3 regions of the Arthrobacter sp. T572 genome follow, and region 2 is predicted to be linked to each of the others. Evidence: riboswitches for the same ligand, from Rfam matches in the RefSeq annotation. Region 2 holds a riboswitch; each other region holds the start of a gene.
What was found. A riboswitch is a leader RNA that binds a small molecule or an ion and turns the genes downstream of it on or off. The one in region 2 is predicted to bind cyclic di-AMP.

Region 1 (6,421 bases), 560 kb from region 2:
GTGTTGTTGGGTTCCGAAATACCGACGACGGCGTACTGCAGTTCGCGCCCGGCGGCGGCTTCCTCCCGGGACATCTGGAGGAACGGCGTACCCGAACTCGGAGTGGGCTCATCCCGCAGGTCGAAGTGGGCATCGAGGTTCAGCACGCCCAGCCGCTTGCCACTGCGCACGGCGTCAGATCCCGCAACGCCCAGGTAACTGGCGAACGCGGTCTCGTGTCCGCCGCCCAGCACCACGGTGAGGTTTCCGCCGTCGAGCAGTGCCGAAATGGCGCGCCCGGCACGCTCCTGGCCCGCCTCCAGGGCGTCGCCTTCCACCACGACGTCGCCGGCGTCGAAGAGGTCGCGGTCCAGATGGAACGCCAGCGGACCCAGTGCCGAACGGATCGCGGCCGGCGCCGCTGAGGCACCTACCCGGCCCTTGTTGCGGCGGACGCCGGCGTCACTGCAAAAACCAAGCACGACGGCGGGACGCAGGGCCCCTGCGGACGTTTCCGGGGTGTGGGGAGCCACAGCCTGCCACCACCGGCGGTGCTCGGCGCCGTCGCCGTCGAAACGGCCGGTCCACGGGGTGGGAGTGACGTCTACGGTGAGGGCGCTTGTTTCCATGCTTAAAGCAGACCGGACCCGGACGGCCAAAGCCAGCAGTTCCGGGTCCGGAGTGTCTGAAATGCCGGACATCCAGGCCCGGACATCACCGCGACATGGCATTTGATGACAATGCCGGAGCCCAACATTGTCACCAAATGCCATCTCGGCGGGGAGCTATTTGACCCCGAGCAGCTCCTCCACGGTGCCAATGCCAAAGAACAACAGGAAGGCGGCGGCCACGGCCCACATCAGCGGGTGGACTTCGCGGGCACGGCCCTGGAACGTGCGGATCAGGACGTAGGAGATGAATCCGGCGCCCAGGCCGTTGGCAATCGAGTACGTGAACGGCATGAGGGCGATGGTCAGGAAGGCCGGGATGCCCACGCCCCAGTCCTGCCAGTCGATCTTGCCCACCTGGGAGACCATCATGAAGCCCACCACCACCAGTGCGGGGGCGACGGCTTCGAACGGAACCAGGTTGATCAGCGGCGTGAAGAACATGGCCACCAGGAAGAGGATGCCGGTCACGATCGAGGCGAGGCCGGTGCGTGCACCTTCGCCGATGCCGGCGCCGGACTCCACGAAGATCTGGTTGGAGGACACGGACGAACCGCCACCCACGATCGCGCCGAGGGCGTCAACCTGAAGCACACGGTCAACGTTGGGGATGTTGCCCTTTTCGTCGACGGTCCCGGCCTCGTTGGCCAGGCCCACCATGGTGCCCATGGCGTCGAAGAAGATGCTCAGCAGGATCACGAACGCCAGCAGCGCCGCTGCGATGAAGCCCAAGTGCTCAAAGGCACCGAACGGGTTGGCTTTGCCGATCAGTGAGAGATCGGGTGCGCCCCATTCGGACAGGGTAGGGGCCACCAGGGACCAGCCGCGCGGGTTCACGGTGTCGCCGTCCACACTGGGGCCGATGTGGAGCGTGAACTCGAGGATGGCGGCCAGTGCGGTGGATGCGACGATGCCGATGAGGATCGCGCCACGGACCTTGCGGACTACCAGGGCGATGGTCAGCAGCAACCCGACGGCGAACACCAGGGTGGGCCAGCCCATGAGCTTGCCTTCAACACCCAATCCAAGGGGCACAGTGGTGCCGGCGGCGTCCGGGATGCGGCGCACGAAGCCGGCGTTCACCAGGCCGATCAAAGCAATGAACAGGCCAATGCCCACCACGATCGCGGTCTTCAGCGCCTCCGGGACAGCCTTGAACACGGCGGTGCGGAATCCGGTGAGCACCAGGATCAGCATGGTCACGCCGGAGAGCACCACCAGGCCCATCATGTCCGGCCAGGTCAGTTCCGGGTGCGAGGCCACGGTGACGGCCACGAAGGCGTTGACGCCAAGGCCGGTTGCCACGGCAAACGGGTGCTTTGCCCACGCACCCATGAGGATGGTCAGGATGCCCGCGACGAATGCGGTGGTAGCTGCCACGGCAGTAAAGCCGAGTGATTCGCCGCTGGAGTCCGCTCCGGAGAGGATCAGGGGGTTCAGGACAACGATGTAGCTCATGGCGAAGAACGTCGCAAAGCCGCCGCGGATCTCGCGTGAGTACGTGGAGCCTCGTTCAGAGATCTTGAAGTAACGGTCGATGGCAGAACCTTGTTTAAGCATGAAGGTCTCCGGGGATTGGGTGAGTGTGCTCTCAAATCCTATGCCGCGGATGCGGCCGGCCCGGACGATTCGCCTAGTCTGTAAGGAAGCCAACACTAGGAGAAACCGCCCCATGCGTACCATCCGCCCCCTTCTGGCCGCCGTCGTTGCTGCTGTGGCCTTCACCGCCGCAGTGCTGTTCGGTGCTGCTCCGGCATCCGCGCACGACGTCGCCGAGTCCACCGCTCCGGCGAACGGTGCCAGCGTTGCCGAGGTCCCGGCGTCGGTCTCCATCACCTTCAACAACCGCCCCCTGGCTATCGGCTCGGGCGTAACGGTGACTTCCGGTGGCGAGAACTGGGCGGATGGCGCCGTCGAAATCATCGACAACCAAGCGGTGCAGAAGCTTCGCCCCGGCGCGCCGGCTGGCCAATACACGGTCACGTGGCGCGTGGTCAGTTCCGACTCCCACCCGATCGAGGGCACCTTTTCCTTCACGGCCGCCAGCGGAAGTACGACGGCGGCCGGCGGCTCGGCGGCGGCGTCACCGTCGGCGTCAGCACCGGCGGCGTCGGTCCCTTCGGCAGGCACGTCAGCACCTGGTACCGGCGGCAACGAGGCTGCCCCGGCGGCGGAGTCCCACCCGTTTCCCTGGAGCATCGTCGGGCTGGCTGTTGTTGCGGTTGGCCTCGTGATCTTCCTGGCCGTTACGGCGCGTCGGAAGTTGGCGGCCACCGACGGCGCCGATGCCGAAAAATCCGCGGAATAACGGGGTTTTCTACTTAGCGTCGAAGGTCTCGGATCGGTTACTGCGACACGCCAAAACCAAACTTCTCGTTACTCAAATGTGACTTTGGTGTGATCATCGCGTACGGTAGTACCTGTGCCCGACCCATGTACGGGGCACTTCCGGCCTGATTGCCTAGCTCTGCCGCAGGCCGGAATCCGTTCGCAGACATACCTACGGCAGAGACGGGGAACCCATTTTGGTCAGCTTTTGAAGCTGACCTTGGGGTGAAGTCACGAAGCTTCCGCTGCATGGCGGGAGACAGTGGCCGGGTGACTCCCATCCGAATCCGACAGCTAACCTCGCAGGCATCGGGAGAGGCTTTTTCATGTCTTCACGCATTCTTCGCGGCCGTCGTAAGGCGGACAGCGTACGTCCCAATCCGTTCATCTCAATCTCCAAGGCTGTTGCCAGCAACGCATCGGGCGCAGGCCGCCAGGCTGCTGTTATCGCCGCCGCGTCGGGCCTGGTCCTGACCGGTTCCATCGCCGCCCACGCCGCGGAAACCCCGGCACAGGCACCGGTGGAGCGCGACTCCAGCCCCGCCACGGTGGCGCAGACGGTTTCCGAGGCTCCCAACAAGGTTGTCACCGCCGCTGCAACGGCTACCGTCAACTTCGAGCGTCCGGCGGTTGCTTCCGTAGCAGCACCGGTCATCGAAAAGCCGGCACCGGCTCCTGCGCCGGCACCCAAGAAGGCTGCAGCCGCCACCGCTGCCGCCCCGGCCAAGGCCACGGCTACCGCCACTGCAACCGCTCCGGCTCCTGCCGCTCCTGCTGCCGCAGCTCCGGCCGCCGGTGGCGTCAACGCCGCCATGGTTGCCTCGGCCTACGCGCAGATCGGCATCTTCCAGGACTGCACCGCCATGGTTGAAAAGGCCCTCGGCTCTGCAGGTATCCGGGTTGGCGATCTCGCTCCCATGCAGTTCCTGAACTACGGCAAGGTAGTCAGCGACCCGCAGCCGGGCGACATGATCGTCCAGTCCGGCCACGTTGCCATCTACATCGGCAACGGCCAGGCCATCAGCGGTGGCATCAACGGCAACCAGACGGGCATCCACCCCATCAGCTGGCTGACCGCAACGGGTCCCCTGACCTACGTACGCGCAGGCGCCTAAGCCTCACGCTTCACCCAAAAGCCGGCATCTCCGGGACTCAACGTCCCGAGGGTGCCGGCTTTTGGTGTCTGGTTGGAAGGCGTTTCAGGCGAGGGCAACGCCCGGTGAGGCCGGAAGGGCCACCCTTGCCGAGATGGCCTGGCCCACGGCTTTGGCCTGCCGAAGTACTTCCTTGGGGGTGGGGGTCACGAGTTCGCCCACGCCCACCAGGTGCATGCCTACCGCCCGCATGGCAGCCACGAGGTTCTGGCCGATGCTGATTCCAAGGTCCGCGAGCATCCTGCGCAACTGGCTCTGGGCGCAGCGCGTGACCACGATGTGGTCGGCCAGCAGGATGCCGTCCGGGGTGTGGACCGCCCATTTCCGGGTTTCCACCGGGGATAGGCCGGTGCGGGTGCTGCCAAGGTCCGCCACGTGGCCATAGGCCGCCTGTGGCTCGCTGCCCAGGAAATCGAGGCGCACGGCGCGGGTAGTGCTGCGGACATCCAAGTGATGGCTCGCTGCGTAGTTGCGCAAGTGCCGGAGGATTTCGTTGCGTTCCTGCATGGCAGCGGGGTCGGAAACATCGCAGCGGGGCAGCATGCCGGTATGAAGGGACGCCGTTGCCGGGGAAGGTGTTCCCATGAGACTGTCCACCACGATCGAGCCAACGCCATGACGGCTCAGTTCGCTGGCCACAGCCAACCCGGAAAGCCCGGCGCCGATGACCACGGTGGTGGTCCGTTCCGTGCCGGAATCAGGCGTGAGGTGCACTGCTTGGTTCCTCCTTGACTGTGCGCCCGCGGGCATCGCATGGGTTGCGTCCGGGTCCCCAAGCGGTCGCAAGTAAATGGCCGGTATGTGTGCTGGAACACGCTTGCCGGCCATTCGGTGACTCGAACATTACCCAACTTTTTGTGTCGTGGATAGCCTCCGCTACAGCGTGTTTTTTGTGGTCATTTTGGCCGCATCAAGGAGCCTGGCTGCGGGCACTGGCTGGACCCCGAAACCGAGCCCGGACCGTTATGCACATAGCCCAACGTCGCCTTGATTCGGCCATGCCAACCGAGAATAGTTGGGATTGGAAGGGGAATCCCAAGGGCTTCCCCGGCCCCGGCCGCAGGCAAGCCTGTCACGAGGTCCATCGATAGCTGGAACCTCTGGCAGAATGGCCGGAACATCAAGCAGCAGGTGGAGAGGCAGGCCCCCAATGGACCAGCACGGCAGACACGTTGACCACACCCGGGACGGTGAGGACCCGGTGGCAGCACCCGGAGGAATCGTCGTCGGCGTGGATGGTTCGGAGCACGGTCAATGCGCCTTGGTCTGGGCCGCCCGGGAAGCTGAACGCCGGCAGCGCCCGCTCCACATCGTCACCGCCTACTCGGTGCCGATCTTTGCTGCTTCGGGCTTGGACGGCGGATACGCCACAGTGGACGACTCCGTGATCCGGGAGGGTGCCGAGGCGATCGTCAAACAGGCCATGGACAAGGTTTCCGGCTACTCCATCGATGTCGACGCTTCCGTTGAGAACGGAGACGCGGCCGGTGTCCTGCTGGACCTGTCCGCGGAGGCGGAGCTGCTGGTCTTCGGAAGCCGTGGGCGTGGCGGGTTCGTCGGGCGCCTCCTGGGCTCCGTGAGCAGCGCGCTGCCTGCCCATGCCAAATGCCCTACCGTTACTGTGCCGCTCTACTGCGCGGACCGCTTGGGCGAGAACACCGAGGACAAACACATCAAGGCCGAACACGCCAAGGCCGGTCCGCGGACGGTGGAGAATGTGGTCGTCGTGGGCGTGGATGGTTCGGAGCAGGCGCGGGTCGCGGTTTTGGAAGCCGCTGAACAAGCGGAGCGGATGGGCGCCAGCCTCCGCGTCATTTGCGCAGTTCCGCAGTACAGCGGATCGCTGGCCTGGGTGCCTGCGCCGCTTGATCGCGATGCCCTCTTCGCGGACATCAAGGTGCAACTGGACGCTGGGGTAGCGTGGCTGCGGAGCCACTTCCCCCGGCTGACCGTGGAGACGGACCTCCGGGACGGCGCACCCGTTGACGTCCTGGTGGAGGCCAGCCGCAGTGTTGAGCTGGTGGTCCTGGGCACCCGCGGACGGGGTGGATTTGCCGGCATGCTTCTGGGCTCCACTTCGGACGGCGTCCTGCACCATGCCAAGGGGCCCGTGCTGGTGGTTCCGGACAGGGAAGATCCCAGGCTCGCCGACCGCGCCAAGTTCGGTCCCATGCTTGGCACAGCCTAAAGCAGCGCCGCCCTTCACATGAGCAGCCAGGAACGGAACCGGCAACCAACAACTGGTGGACGCACGTACGTTGTGCCGCTGGACCGGATCCGGGCTGGGATGCT
Region 2 (6,421 bases):
CCAGGTGTCCACGTCGTCGGTGGAACCAACAGGGACGGGCACTGCCAGCAGGTTCAGCCTAGCAAGCAGCCGGAATACCGAGGCGTTCGTTAACGTGCCGCTATCCGCGGCGGAGGCAATCTCCACCGCCAAGGCGTCCGTCCTGTAAATGCCCAGGAGGGGTTGTTGCCGCCCGTCCGCCGACACTGCCATTGCACCCTGCTTTCCGGAAGCCCGGGCGACCTGGTCGAGCAGTGTTCCCACGCCCCTGGCGGCATGCGGCATGTCGCATGCCAGCACCAACGTCCACGGAGCGGACCCACCCCCCGACTCCAACGCCGCCAAACCCGCAGCTATCGCAGCGGCCGGTCCTGCATACGCGGGTTCCTCGCGCGCCCTCAGCACCCCTGGAGGAAGGTCGGGGCCCGGCGGCCCAACCACTACTACCGAGCCCGCACCAGCGGCAGCCCGCAGTGCCAGCGAAAGGAGGGTGGCGCCGTCGTACGTCAATCCCTGCTTGGGCACGCCACCGAGGCGGGTGGCCCTGCCACCCGCCAGGATCACGGCATTGAACTCCATCCGGCCAGACTACCGCCACTGGCGGGAGCCCGGCGGAAATCGATCAGGCAGCCGACTCCGGCAACAAGAACGGATCCCAGTCCGGTGCAGGTTTCTCGAGTTCCTTGATCTGCCACGTAGTTCCTGTGGGAACGCCGGGCGTGAAACGGAGTTTCCATCCCATCTCGGCGAGTGTGTGGTCGCTCTTGGCGTTGTTGCATTTCAAGCACGCCGCAACCAGGTTTTCCCAGGAATCCGCGCCGCCCCTGGACTTGGGGTGGACGTGGTCTATGGTGTGTGCTGTTTTGCCGCAGTAAGCGCAACGGTGTCCGTCACGGCGGAGGACTCCGCGGCGGCTCACAGCTGTGATCCTGTTGTAGCGGGGACGGATGTAGCGGTTAAGGAGAATCACGGTGGGGCGACCCAGGATTTCCTGCGGCCCGACGACAGGCTCGTCGCCTTCGGCCACTACGCTTGCTTTTCCGGCCAGCACAAGGACCAGCGCCCGGCGGAAAGTCACTACCGCCAGCGGTTCATATCCAGCATTCAGAACGAGTGTGCGCATGCACGTACCTCTTCACGGCCGCACCCGTCAGGGGCACGAGGGCCGGCTGCCCTCTGCATGTACGGGCTGTGGATCGACAAGACAAGGGTAAGCACTTATATGCCATATCAACGAATTATTCTGTTGATTCCCCTGTGGTGTCGGTCAATGTTCACGTGCGGGACACCTGTTCCCGGGCAAACGTGGCGGCGTTAAAACGAGGAAACCCCGCAGGCGTTGTGCCTGCGGGGTTCCCTTGGGATGATCGATCAGCCGTTGACCCGGATGAAAACGGGGCCTGAGCCGACATTTGCACTGAACAGTGCGGTGGTGGATCCGTTCCATCCGCCGTGCACTGCCATGCCGTTGCCGACGTAAACGGCAATGTGTGCCATTCCGCCGTAGCCGCCGTTGGCGTAGTAGATCAGGTCTCCCGGCTGCGCTTCAGCTGCGCTCACCGTGCGTCCCAACGAAAGGTAACCGGCCGGCCAGTCGTGGAAGTTGATTCCCACAGCCGCAAGGGAGTTGGTCACCAGCATGGTGCAGTCCTGCGTGACACCCAACTGTGCGTAGGCTGCCGCGGCGATCGCGGCACCCAGGCCGCTGGAGGCGGCGGGAGCCTTGGTGGCAGGGGCCGCAGTGCTGACCGAAACATTGGCCGCACCGGACTGCGTGGTGGCACCGGAAGCGGCTTTGGTTTCAGCCTTTGCGGGAGCCTTCTCCACCACGGGAGCCGGAGCTTCAACCGTCGTGACGACGGGGCGCTCGTAGGAGATGGCCACGGTGGAATCGGCTGCAATGGTTGCCTGGGCAACGGCCTGCACGTCGAGTGTCGTGGTGGCGGTGGACTCGCGCTGGATGTTGGTGTCGGCCGCGTTGGCAGCAACACCACTGGTCAGGACCAGGCCTGATGCAGCGGCGATAACGGCTGCCTGGCGGCCAACGCCGCCTGCATTGCCGCTGACGGCCTTGGCGATGACGGCGATGGAGCTGGTCTTGGGGGCCTCAGCGCGGTGCCGTGCATTCTTGTTTGCACTCGTCATGGTTACTCTCTTTTGTCGTATCCGGACGCGGTTGGGGACGCGTCCGGTTCGGCAGGCCAGCACTTGGGGGGCATGCTGGCTTGCCCCGAACGGGATGTGCTAGCCGAGGGTGTAGAACGAGGAGCTGCCGGTGGAAGCCACCGAGTGGAGCAGCGTGCCCTGGCTGGGGTTGAGGGCGCTGATCATCATGCCGTTGCCAACGTAGATGCCCACGTGGGCTCCACCGTTCTGCATCACCAGGTCACCGGGAGCCGGCGTGCTGGTGGGCTTCATGGCGGTCCATGCGTTGACGCGGGGGATGCTGATGCCGGCCTGGGCGTAAACCCACTGGGTGAAACCTGAGCAGTCCCAACCGTTGGGGCTGGTGCCGCCCCAGACGTAGGGGTGGCCAATGCCGGTGTAGGCAATGGCGGCGAGGCCCGAAGCGGCTGCGCTGGAAGCGGAGTCCTTGGCCTTGGAAGACTGGGCCGTCACTGCAGCACCGCTGGTGGAACCACCGTTGCCGGCCTGCGTGCGGGTGGTCTGGGAAGCGCGCTGGACCTTGGGGGCTTCCTTGGTGGCCACGACGGGGCTTTCGAAGGAAACCGTGGCGGTGGGCTCGGCGGTAACCACTGCGGTGGTCACGAGCTGCTGGGTGCTTGACGATTCCGACTTGGAGACGTCGGTGTCAGCTGCCTGGGCGGGCATTCCAACGCTGAGGACAAGTCCTGAAGCTGCGGCCAGAACGGCGGCCTGGCGTCCTACGGTGCCTGCATTGGTGGAAACAGCCTTGGAAAGGTTGTTCAAAGGGTTCGTGCGAACCGTTTCGGCGCGGTGGCGCGCAGGGGTAGTGCGTGAAGACACGAAGGTAGCCTCTCCCAATGCCTGCGAGGTGAGCTGTCGGATTCGGATGGGAGTCATCCGGCCGCTCCGCTTCAAGGAAGCTTTGCGACTTAACCCCTAGGCCTTCAAAAAAGGCCGGAAGTGGTTCCCCCGCCCCTGCCAGACGAATTTTGCGAACGGACCCTGGATGGTGGCAGAGCTAGGCAATCCACCCAAGTGCATCGGCTCCCTGGAAGCCGATGCGATTTAGACGGTACAACAGAAGTGCTTCAATGTCACATTCAGATCACGGGGCGTGTCACAAATGCGAGAGACGACCATCAGCTCTGGCTCAGAGCCAACCCATGGGGTCAACGACTTCGCCGTTGACCTGGACCTCGAAGTGGAGGTGGCAGCCGGTGGAGGCGCCGGTGGTGCCGCTCAGGGCAACAGTGTCTCCGCGGCTGACGGTCTGGCCGACCTTCACGCTGAACGACGACAAGTGGTTGTACGTGGTCTCGAGGCCGTTGCCGTGGTCTACCACCACGCGGTTGCCTCCACCGTACTCGTGCCATCCGGCGAACGTGACCTTGCCGGCTGCTGCCGCATGGACAGCGGTGCCGCACTGGGCCACAAAGTCCTGCCCGCGGTGGAAGTCGCCGGCGCCGCCCGTGAGGGGGCTGATGCGGTAGCCGAACGGAGAAGCCGTGCTGAGCGTGTCCAGCGGGCTGCCCAGGCTGCCGACGGATGAGGCACGCTGGATGCTCTCGGCAGATTGTGCACTCAGGAGCTGCTTGAGCTTGCCGTCAGGATCCGCCGCAGTAGCAACGGCTGCGCGGCTGAAATCGATCTTGGCCGACGCTTCCGCGGAAACCTCGGGCTGGCTGCCGCCCGCGAGTGTCAACGCGGCCTCGGTCTGGCCCGACTCGGAGGTGGCCATCACCGGACTGGTGGCCGGCAGACCGACAGTCAGGGCAAGGCCGGTGGCGGCAAGCGCTACACCGGCTTTCTGCCCGACGCCACTGGCTGCGGCGAAGTCGGCAACCTGGCGCAACGGGCTCTTACGGCGGCGCACCTGACGCTGGGTGTCGCGGGGCCGGATCTCCGTTACGACGCGGGCTGGCCGCAGCTCAGTAGCGGGGCCGGTCGCGCGTCGGCGGCCCCTGGCGTTCTGCGATGTCAAACTCTGTTCCTCTCTGAAAAGCCTGCGAAGTTAGCTGTCGGATTCGGATCAGAGAGTTCAGACCCGGCCCGCACAAAGCGCACACGGCACACAGGTATCCCAGGAGGGACTTGCGTCAGTAGGCACTTCTGCTGCGGGCTTCACCCCAAGGCTGCTTCTTTAGACAGCCGCTTGTGGTTCCCCCGCCTCTGCCAGTGGTGGATGGCACACCTGATCTGCTGGCAGAGTTCGGCTCCAGATCAGGTAACGCTTTGGTATCAGCGCTAGTAGATAACTATAGGGGATTAAAGCCCGCAGTAATAAATTCGTTATCTACAGAAACGGGGCGTGGCGGAGCGAGCCCATACCACTTCCTGCGGAAAAGTGCAGGTCACACGCTGGCGCTGATCCCAAAGGTGAGATCCGCCACCCCGCCGGACGCACCGGGCGGCGCCCCGGGCATGAGTTCAGTTGACGGCGACGAAGACGTGCGCTGCGACTTCCGGCGGCAGCTCCAAGGCGCCTTCGATACCGGGTACGCGGACCGAGATGTATTCACCCACGCGTTCGAGCGAGACGGCAGCGCCAGGGCGGATGCCGCCCTCGTCAAGCTGGGTCAGGAGCTCGGGCTCCACCTGGATGGGCTCGGCCAGGCGACTCACCACGACACGGGAGTCCGAAGCGTATCCGTCCATGGCCTGCAGGAGGTTGACATCACCGCGTTCCAGCGGCTGGCCACCCAACCCGCCCAGTGCTTCCAGGCCGGGAATCGGGTTGCCGTACGGAGATTCAGTGGGGTGTTCCAGGAGTTCGTAGAGCCTGCGCTCCACCCGCTCGCTCATGACGTGCTCCCACCGGCACGCTTCATCGTGGACGTAGGCCCAGTCCAGGCCGATCACGTCGGCAAGGAGGCGTTCAGCCAGGCGGTGCTTGCGCATGACCTCGGTGGCGCGCTTGCGGCCGACCTCCGTCAGTTCCAGGTGGCGGTCATTGGAGACAACCACCAGGCCGTCGCGCTCCATGCGGCCAATGGTCTGGGAAACCGTGGGGCCTGAGTGGCGGAGGCGTTCGGCGATGCGTGCGCGAAGAGCAACAATGTTCTCCTCTTCAAGCTCCAAAATGGTCCGAAGATACATCTCAGTGGTATCGATCAGATCCGTCATCCAGCTCAGCTCTCCTCGAACGCAGTTCTTGCGTAATCTCCACCGTACCGCGTCCCGGGCAAGTCCGTCGGTGCACAACCTCCGGCTCAGGAACGCCAAACCTTAGCCTAGCTTATTTGGAATTACTCTTGATAATTTCACTCTGCGACCGGGCCTTCGGAGCCGGCGCCGTTCCACGTGGCGGACTATGACAACCGGAGGTTAGTGCCCGCCCTCCCCGTCAGGCAGAATTGGGGAGTCGAAGGGGCAGCTGATGCCACCTGCCACCTCCCCATCTTTGACCGAAACACATTGGAGCCACCGTGAGCGACAACAGCATCACCATTCCCGCCGACCTGCTGCCCAAGGACGGCCGCTTCGGTGCAGGACCGTCCAAGGTCCGCCCGGAACAAATAGAAGCCTTGTCCGCTGCAGCGAAGAACATCCTCGGCACCTCCCACCGCCAGGCTCCGGTCAAGAACCTTGTGGGCTCGGTCCGCGAGGGCCTCAGCCAGTTCTTCCGCGCGCCCGAGGGCTACGAGGTTGTCCTGGGTGTGGGCGGATCCACTGCGTTCTGGGATGTTGCTGCGTTCGGCCTGGTGGAGAAGAAGGCCCAGCACCTCTCCTTCGGCGAATTCGGTTCCAAGTTCGCTTCGGCCACAAACAAGGCCCCGTTCCTGGACGAGTCCTCCATCATCAAGTCCGAGCCCGGAACGCGTCCCGCGCCCAGGGCAGAGGCCGTCGTGGACGTCTATGCCTGGCCACAGAACGAGACCTCCACGGGCGTTGCCGCGACGGTCAAGCGCGTGGACGGCGCCGATGAGGGCTCACTGGTGCTGGTGGATGCCACCTCCGCTGCCGGCGGCCTCGACGTTGATGTTGCGGAGTCGGATGTCTACTACTTCGCACCCCAGAAGAACTTTGCCTCGGATGGCGGCCTGTGGCTGGGCCTCTTCTCCCCCGCTGCCCTGGAGCGGGCAGCCCGCATCAAGGCCGGCGGCCGTTGGATTCCCGACTTCCTGGATCTCCAGACGGCCATCGACAACTCCAAGCTGAACCAGACGTACAACACTCCGTCCCTGACCACCTTGGTCACCTTGGACGCGCAGGTCCAGTGGCTCAACAGCAACGGCGGCCTGGACTTTGCCAGCAAGCGCACGGCCGATTCCGCCAGCCGCGTGTACTCCTGGGC
Region 3 (6,421 bases), 210 kb from region 2:
AGGAGCACAGGATGAAGTCCGGCACGATGTTGTGCTTCAGCAACCACTTGCCGGCCAGGGGCGCCTCGCGGTGTCCGCGCTCCTCCAAGGGACGTTCATGATCGGGAACACCCAAGGGCCAGTCGGCTTTGGCATGCCGCATGATTACAAGCCGCTTGATGTGGTGGTCGCTCATTCAACAACCATATAGCCGCGGAGCGCCGGCGGCCTTGAACGCAAAAGACGCCCGCCTCCTGAACGGAGACGGGCGTCCGGTGCTTGCTAGATGGAGTATTCCGGAGCGGCCCAGACAATGACTTCCGGGTGCTCGTAAAAACGGTAGCCCTGGCCACGGACGGTGCGGACCGTGTTGGCCAGGCGACCCAGCTTGGAGCGGAGCCGACGGATGTGGACGTCGATGGTGCGCTCGTTGGGGACTTCCTCGGCGTTGCGCCACAGCCCCTCAAGGAGCTCGTCGCGACCGACGGTACGGGTGCCGTTCTCCACGAGGTAGTTGAGGAGCTCGAACTCCTTGAACGTCAGGTTCAGCGATTCACCGTCGAGGTGGACTTCGCGGCGGGCCAAGTCGATCAACACGCCGGAGGGGCGGGCTTCCTGCTGCGGCGCCGGACGGGCGGCTTCAGTGCGCTGGCGTGCAGCGACCGTGGGGTCACCGAAGGTGGAGCGCACGACGTCGAGTGCGGACCCGGGTGCCCCGGCCGGCGCAACAGCGACGGCGGCATAGCTTTCGGCTCCGGTGACGAGGGACTGTGCGTAGGCCCGGATTTCCTGGGCCAGCTTGGCGATGGAGGTTCCGGCCGCGGCGGCTGTTTCCTCGTCAATGCCCATGTAGAGCACAAAGCCACGGGCCACATTGTCATTGGCCACAGGACGCAGGCGCTCCGACTGGGCCACCACTGGCGTGGGGGCAGTGATGGGAGCAGGCTCTGCAGCGGGGACGGCCCGGAGCTGGCCGTATGAGTTGGGGTTGTAGCCCTGGGGAACGTATCCGGGTGCCTGCTGGGCGCCCTGTGCGGCGGGAGCATAGCCGGGACGGTTGCCGAACCCGGGGCGGAGTCCGGCGTTGGCGGCGGCCTTGTTGGCGTTTCGGACGGAGATGTGGACGTATCCGGATGCAACTGACATGGAGTGCTTACCTCAATAGTGAATAGCCGTCATCGCGGCTTCGAATGCTTGGTGTCCCCGCAATGAGTTGGGGAGGGGCGCCCGACGGTGGGCAAGGGGGCGAATGCCTGAAACTTCTTGGGGTGGAAAGTTAGGCTTGCATTCGACAACAGCGGGTCTCGGGAGCAGCGGGTGCGCTGATCCGGATTGCTGCGGCTGCAGGTGCTGTTGAGTTCTTGTTCACATTGGAAGTGTGCAACGTAACAATGCCAACACGCAAGTAACAAAGCCCGGAACCGTCCACATTTTGAGACATGAGGGACTATTGTGTCGCAAATCACAATTCAGTGGTCCTTGTAAATGAACGCCATTTCATTCGCGAAAGCCGTGAAATATGGCCTCATAAATGAACTTAATTCGGCACAGGGTGAGAAGATGCGCCACTTGATGTCGGAGGCCCCACGGCCGGCGGAATCTCACGATCTGAAACAGTTGCTGTCCAATTGCAAAGTGGTTCCGTGTCGATCTTCAGCCCCCGGTCTGGTAGCTGGCCCGGCTCTTTGTCCCCATGCCCCTCGCGGTGGCCGGCATCTCGCTAGTGTTGACTTCACAGCGTCCTCACAGGGCAGGCTCAGCAGCGGCAAACGCACAGAACGGAGAGTTGTCCCATGGCATCCCCGCACTCCATGACCAACAACCTTCCCCAGCTGTCCCACCCGGATGGCTCCCCCATCCGCGCCCTGGTGGTGGACGACGAACCAAGCCTCGCCGAACTCATGAGCATGGGCCTGAGAATGGCCGGCTGGTCTGTTGCCATAGCCGGCGACGGACCGCAGGCAGTCAAGCTGGCCAAGGAGTTCCGCCCGGACGTCCTGGTGCTGGATGTCATGATTCCCGGCTTTGACGGCGTGGAAGTCCTCACCAGGATCCGCGCCTTTGCCCCCGAAGTTCCCGCCCTCTTCCTCACGGCCAAGGATGCCGTGGAGGACCGCATCGTCGGTCTCGCCGCCGGGGGCGACGACTACGTCACCAAGCCCTTCAGCATGGAAGAAGTACTGCTCCGCCTGCACCGTTTGGTCCAGCGATCCGGCGTTGCCGCCATGGATACGGCGGAGCTCGTAGTGGGCGACCTGACGTTGAACGTCGATACCCGTGAAGTGACCCGGGCCGGGGAGGACATCCAGCTCACCGCCACCCAGTTCGAACTGCTGCGGTACCTCATGGAGAATCCCAAGCGCGTGGTCAGCAAGGCCCAGATCCTGGACCGGGTCTGGGACTACGACTTCGGCGGACAGGCAAACATTGTGGAGCTCTACATTTCCTACCTCCGCAAGAAAATCGAAGCCAACCACCCGCCGATGATCCACACCATCCGTGGTGCCGGATACGTCATCAAGCCAGCGGACTGAGCTTTGGCTGCGCTTACCGGTACCGCCAGCAGTGGCAAGCCCAACTTGCTCAGACCTTCAACGTGGCATCTGCGCACCCGTTTGATCCTGGTGGCGATGGCCTTGCTCATCGCCATCTGTGGCGCCGTGGGAATAGTCAGCTACGCCTCCATGGACGTGGTGTTCAACCGCCAGCTCGACAAGCAGCTGGAGGAAGCGTCCAACCGCGCAGCAGACTTCGGCAGACCGCCGTCGGGCTTTCCGTCCACGCCGTCCCGCAAGCCGGACCCCTTGGAGGCGCGGGGCCAGGCCGCTGGAACCTTGAATGCGCGGATCAACGGTTCAACGGTCAACAGCTCGGGACTGATCGACGCGGAGGGAAACCGCGTCTCCTTGTCCCAGGACGACCAACAGGTACTGCTCTCCCTGCCCAAGGACAGCACCCCCGTGGACCGCTCCCTCTCCAACGGCGACTACCGCTTGGTGGCAGTGGAAACGGCATACGGAGATGTCATTGTCACCGGCCTGCCGCTGGCGGACAAGCAAAGCGCGGAGGCGTCGCTGGTGTGGACCATGGTGTTCGTGTCGCTGGGAGGACTGGCGTTGATCGGACTGGCCGGTACCGTCATCATCCGCAGGACCATGCGGCCCTTGGAGCAATTGTCCGACGTCGCCACCAAGGTCTCCCGCCTGCCCCTCGACGCCGGCGAGGTGGCTTTGGCGGTACGGGTACCTCCGGGAGCGGCCCACCCCGGCACGGAAGTGGGCAGCGTGGGCCATGCCCTGAACCAGATGCTCGACAACGTTGCCAGTGCCTTGGAAGCGCGGCAGGCAAGCGAAACCAAGGTGCGCCAGTTCGTGGCGGACGCCTCACACGAACTCCGCACACCGCTCACCGCAATCCGCGGATACACCGAGTTGCTCCGCATGACCGAGAACTTCACCGAGGACGGCCGGAAGTCCCTGGCCCGCGTCCAGAGCCAGTCGGAACGCATGACAGCCTTGGTCGAAGACCTGCTCCTGCTCGCCAGGCTGGATGAAGGACAGGCGTTGAAGGTCTCGGATGTCGACCTCACCCAGTTGGTGATCGAAACGGTCAGCGACGAGAAAGTGATGGCGCCGGACCACCACTGGAAGCTGCGGCTGCCCGACGAACCAGTCACCGTGCGCGGGGACGCGACACAGCTCCACCAAGTGCTGGCCAACCTGCTCTCCAATGCACGCAAGCACACGGATGCCGGGACAACGGTGGAAACCGGCGTCATGCTGTCCAACGACGGCAACGCTGTGGTGACCGTGACAGACAACGGGCCTGGTATTCCGGGGGATTTCCAGGCGCGCATCTTCTCCCGTTTTGCCAGGGCAGACGCCGCGAGGTCAGGCTCCGAAGGTACCTCCGGGCTGGGCCTTTCCATCGTAGAGTCCATCGTGCGCGCACACGGCGGTACCGTGGACGTCACATCCCGGCCCGGGCGCACCGAGTTCGCCCTCCGCCTCCCTCTGGGGAGCGCCGCACGCCTGTAACAAAATGGCAAGGCGACGCACCAGCGTCGTGATCTCTGTTACCCAAATGTGACTTAAGCCGATTCGTCCTGTACCGTCGAAAGGGTGGGTCGCCCCAACCTGACCCACACCCGGGATGCGCCGAGCTCTGCCACTTCCCGGAGTTCCGTTCTCACCCAAAGGCAGAGACGGGGGACCCAGAGTCTCCGGGCCCGTGCATTGATTGCCGGCCCTTGGGGTGAAGCCGCTGCTGCGCGCGCGGCCGGATGACCTCATCCGAACCCGACAGCTAACTCCGCAGGCGCTGAGAGGTAATCACACATGTCTGAATTGAACGATCAGACGCGCCCTTCCGCGCGTCACCGTGACGATCACAACGCTCCGCTGACCAAATCGCAGGCTGTCCTGAAGGACGCTGCCCGCCGTGGCAAGACCGGTCAGCGCATGTCCGTAGTAGCCGGCGTCGTGGCTGCCGCGCTGGGTGTTGCATCGCTGGGCACCGCCGCAAACGCTGCCTTCAACCTCCCGGAACTGAGCCAGGCCGCCGAAACCCAGGCCAACGCCCAGGTCAGCACCAACAAGGCTGCCGAGATCGCTGCTTCGATGGACGCTGCTGCCGCCCAGGGCGCAGCTGACCGTGCAGTTGCAGACAAGGCCGCTGCCGAACAGGCTGCCGCAGAGAAGGCCGCCGCCGACAAGGCCGCGGCTGAAAAAGCTGCTGCGGAGCAGGCCGCTGCTGTCCAGGCCGCAGCCGAGAAAGCCGCCGCTGATGCTGCCGCCAAGCAGGCCGCCGATGCCGCAGCCGCCGAGAAAGCCGCTGCAGCTGCCGCAGCCGCTGCCGCTCCCAAGGCCATCGACGACCCCGCCGCCGCAAAAGCCTACGCTGCCAGCATCCTGGCAAACTACGGTTGGGGCGCCGGCGAGATGGTCGCCCTGAACACGCTGTGGGAGAAGGAATCGAACTGGCGAACCACAGCCACCAACCCTTCCAGTGGCGCCTATGGGATCGTCCAGTCACTGCCGGCAAGCAAGATGGCCACTGCGGGCGCCGATTGGCAGACCAACTACCAGACCCAGATCAAGTGGGGCCTGAACTACATCAAGGAACGCTACGGCTCGCCTTCCGCAGCCCTCGCCTTCCACTTGGCCAACAACTGGTACTAAGCCAGGCCTGAGCCAGAGCGTCGGTCCGCACCATTCCTTCTGAAAGGAACGGTGCGGACCGGCGCTTTTTCATCCCCTTGAATCTGTGCCCGGCAGGTTTATGCCCCGGCAGCTAGGCTTCAGCCTCCGCAGCGCGTCTGACGGCAGCGACGGATGCGGCGACATCGTCCGCATCCGTGGACCAGTTGCTCACGGAGATGCGCAGGATGTCACGGCCATGCCACACCGAACCGGACATCCACACCACCCCTTCGGCCATGACTCTCTGCGTGACCCGGCGGGTACGTTCATCGCTGCCGAAACTGACCGACACCTGGGTGAACACCACGTCGTTCAGGATCTCGACCCCGGGGATCGCAGCCAGCCCCTCGGCCAAGGCCCTGGCGTTTGCCGCCAGCTTCTCCACCATTGCGATCGTCCCGGACCGCCCCAACGAGCGGAGTGCAGCCCACACCGGGATGCCCCTGGCACGGCGGGAAAGCTCCGGCACTTTCTCGTGCGGGTCGCCGGGGCCGTGGTCATCTGCGGGCAGGTAGCTGGCATGTACACCGAAAGTCCGGCGCATGACATCCGGCCGGGACACGATGGCCAGGCCTGAATCGTAGGGGACATTCAAGGTCTTGTGAGCATCGGTAGCCCAGGAATCCGCGGTTTCCAGCCCCGGCAGGTACTTGCCCAGCTCCGGGCTGACTGCCGCCCACAATCCGAAGGCACCGTCAACGTGGACCCAGGCGCCTTTCCCGTGGGCCAAGCGCACCGCCTCCTGGACGGGGTCGAAGGCACCTGAATGGATGTTTCCCGCTTGCAAGCACACGATCGCCGGGCCTGGCTGCCCGTCCATGGCGGCTGCCAATGCCTCCGGGATGATGCGTCCCTGGTCATCCACGTCCACCGGCGTGCAGTTTCCCAAGCCAAGATAACGGACCACCAGGTCGATGACCTCGTGCCGTTCCCGGCCAACAAACACCGTGACGCGCGGTCCTCCTGCGAGCCCCAAAGTGGCCAGGTCCCACCCCGCCTGCTCCAACACGTACTGGCGCCCTGCTGCCAGCCCCACGAAGTTGGCCATCGTCGCCCCGGTGGTGAAGCCGACGTCGGAGTTTTCGGGAAGGTGCAGCAAGTCCAGCAACCAGGCCGCCGCAGCCTCCTCAATGGCCGCAGCAGATGGCGTCGCGAACCGCAGTCCGGTGTTTTGGTCCCATGCGCTGACCATCCAGTCGGCTGCGAGGGCTGCCGGTAGGGTCCCGCCGATCACCCAGCCG

Region 1: another riboswitch for cyclic di-AMP. It lies ahead of ACUYMZ_RS03170 (NlpC/P60 family protein); the one in region 2 lies ahead of ACUYMZ_RS05800 (C40 family peptidase).
Region 3: another riboswitch for cyclic di-AMP. It lies ahead of ACUYMZ_RS04825 (aggregation-promoting factor C-terminal-like domain-containing protein); the one in region 2 lies ahead of ACUYMZ_RS05800 (C40 family peptidase).

What each region holds. Positions count from the first base shown of each region.
Region 1 is NZ_JBRAZQ010000002.1:420,570-426,990, forward strand. Features, by position in the region: gene hutG (formimidoylglutamase) at 1-608, opposite strand, end outside; gene ACUYMZ_RS03160 (NCS2 family permease) at 765-2,207, opposite strand; gene ACUYMZ_RS03165 (copper resistance CopC family protein) at 2,320-2,955, shown strand; cyclic di-AMP (ydaO/yuaA leader) riboswitch at 3,113-3,298, shown strand; gene ACUYMZ_RS03170 (NlpC/P60 family protein) at 3,302-4,090, shown strand; gene ACUYMZ_RS03175 (FAD-dependent monooxygenase) at 4,175-4,843, opposite strand; gene ACUYMZ_RS03180 (universal stress protein) at 5,280-6,317, shown strand; gene ACUYMZ_RS03185 (PEP/pyruvate-binding domain-containing protein) at 6,336-6,421, shown strand, end outside.
Region 2 is NZ_JBRAZQ010000002.1:977,400-983,820, reverse strand. Features, by position in the region: gene ACUYMZ_RS05815 (NTP transferase domain-containing protein) at 1-558, opposite strand, end outside; gene ACUYMZ_RS05810 (HNH endonuclease) at 602-1,102, opposite strand; gene ACUYMZ_RS05805 (NlpC/P60 family protein) at 1,351-2,124, opposite strand; gene ACUYMZ_RS05800 (C40 family peptidase) at 2,224-2,967, opposite strand; cyclic di-AMP (ydaO/yuaA leader) riboswitch at 2,972-3,131, opposite strand; gene ACUYMZ_RS05795 (M23 family metallopeptidase) at 3,278-4,108, opposite strand; cyclic di-AMP (ydaO/yuaA leader) riboswitch at 4,113-4,352, opposite strand; gene ACUYMZ_RS05790 (iron-dependent transcriptional repressor DtxR) at 4,555-5,250, opposite strand; gene serC (phosphoserine transaminase) at 5,553-6,421, shown strand, end outside.
Region 3 is NZ_JBRAZQ010000002.1:767,557-773,977, reverse strand. Features, by position in the region: gene ACUYMZ_RS04845 (SixA phosphatase family protein) at 1-175, opposite strand, end outside; gene ACUYMZ_RS04840 (winged helix-turn-helix domain-containing protein) at 262-1,125, opposite strand; gene ACUYMZ_RS04835 (response regulator transcription factor) at 1,773-2,513, shown strand; gene ACUYMZ_RS04830 (sensor histidine kinase) at 2,610-4,016, shown strand; cyclic di-AMP (ydaO/yuaA leader) riboswitch at 4,150-4,311, shown strand; gene ACUYMZ_RS04825 (aggregation-promoting factor C-terminal-like domain-containing protein) at 4,317-5,159, shown strand; gene ACUYMZ_RS04820 (pyridoxal phosphate-dependent decarboxylase family protein) at 5,272-6,421, opposite strand, start outside.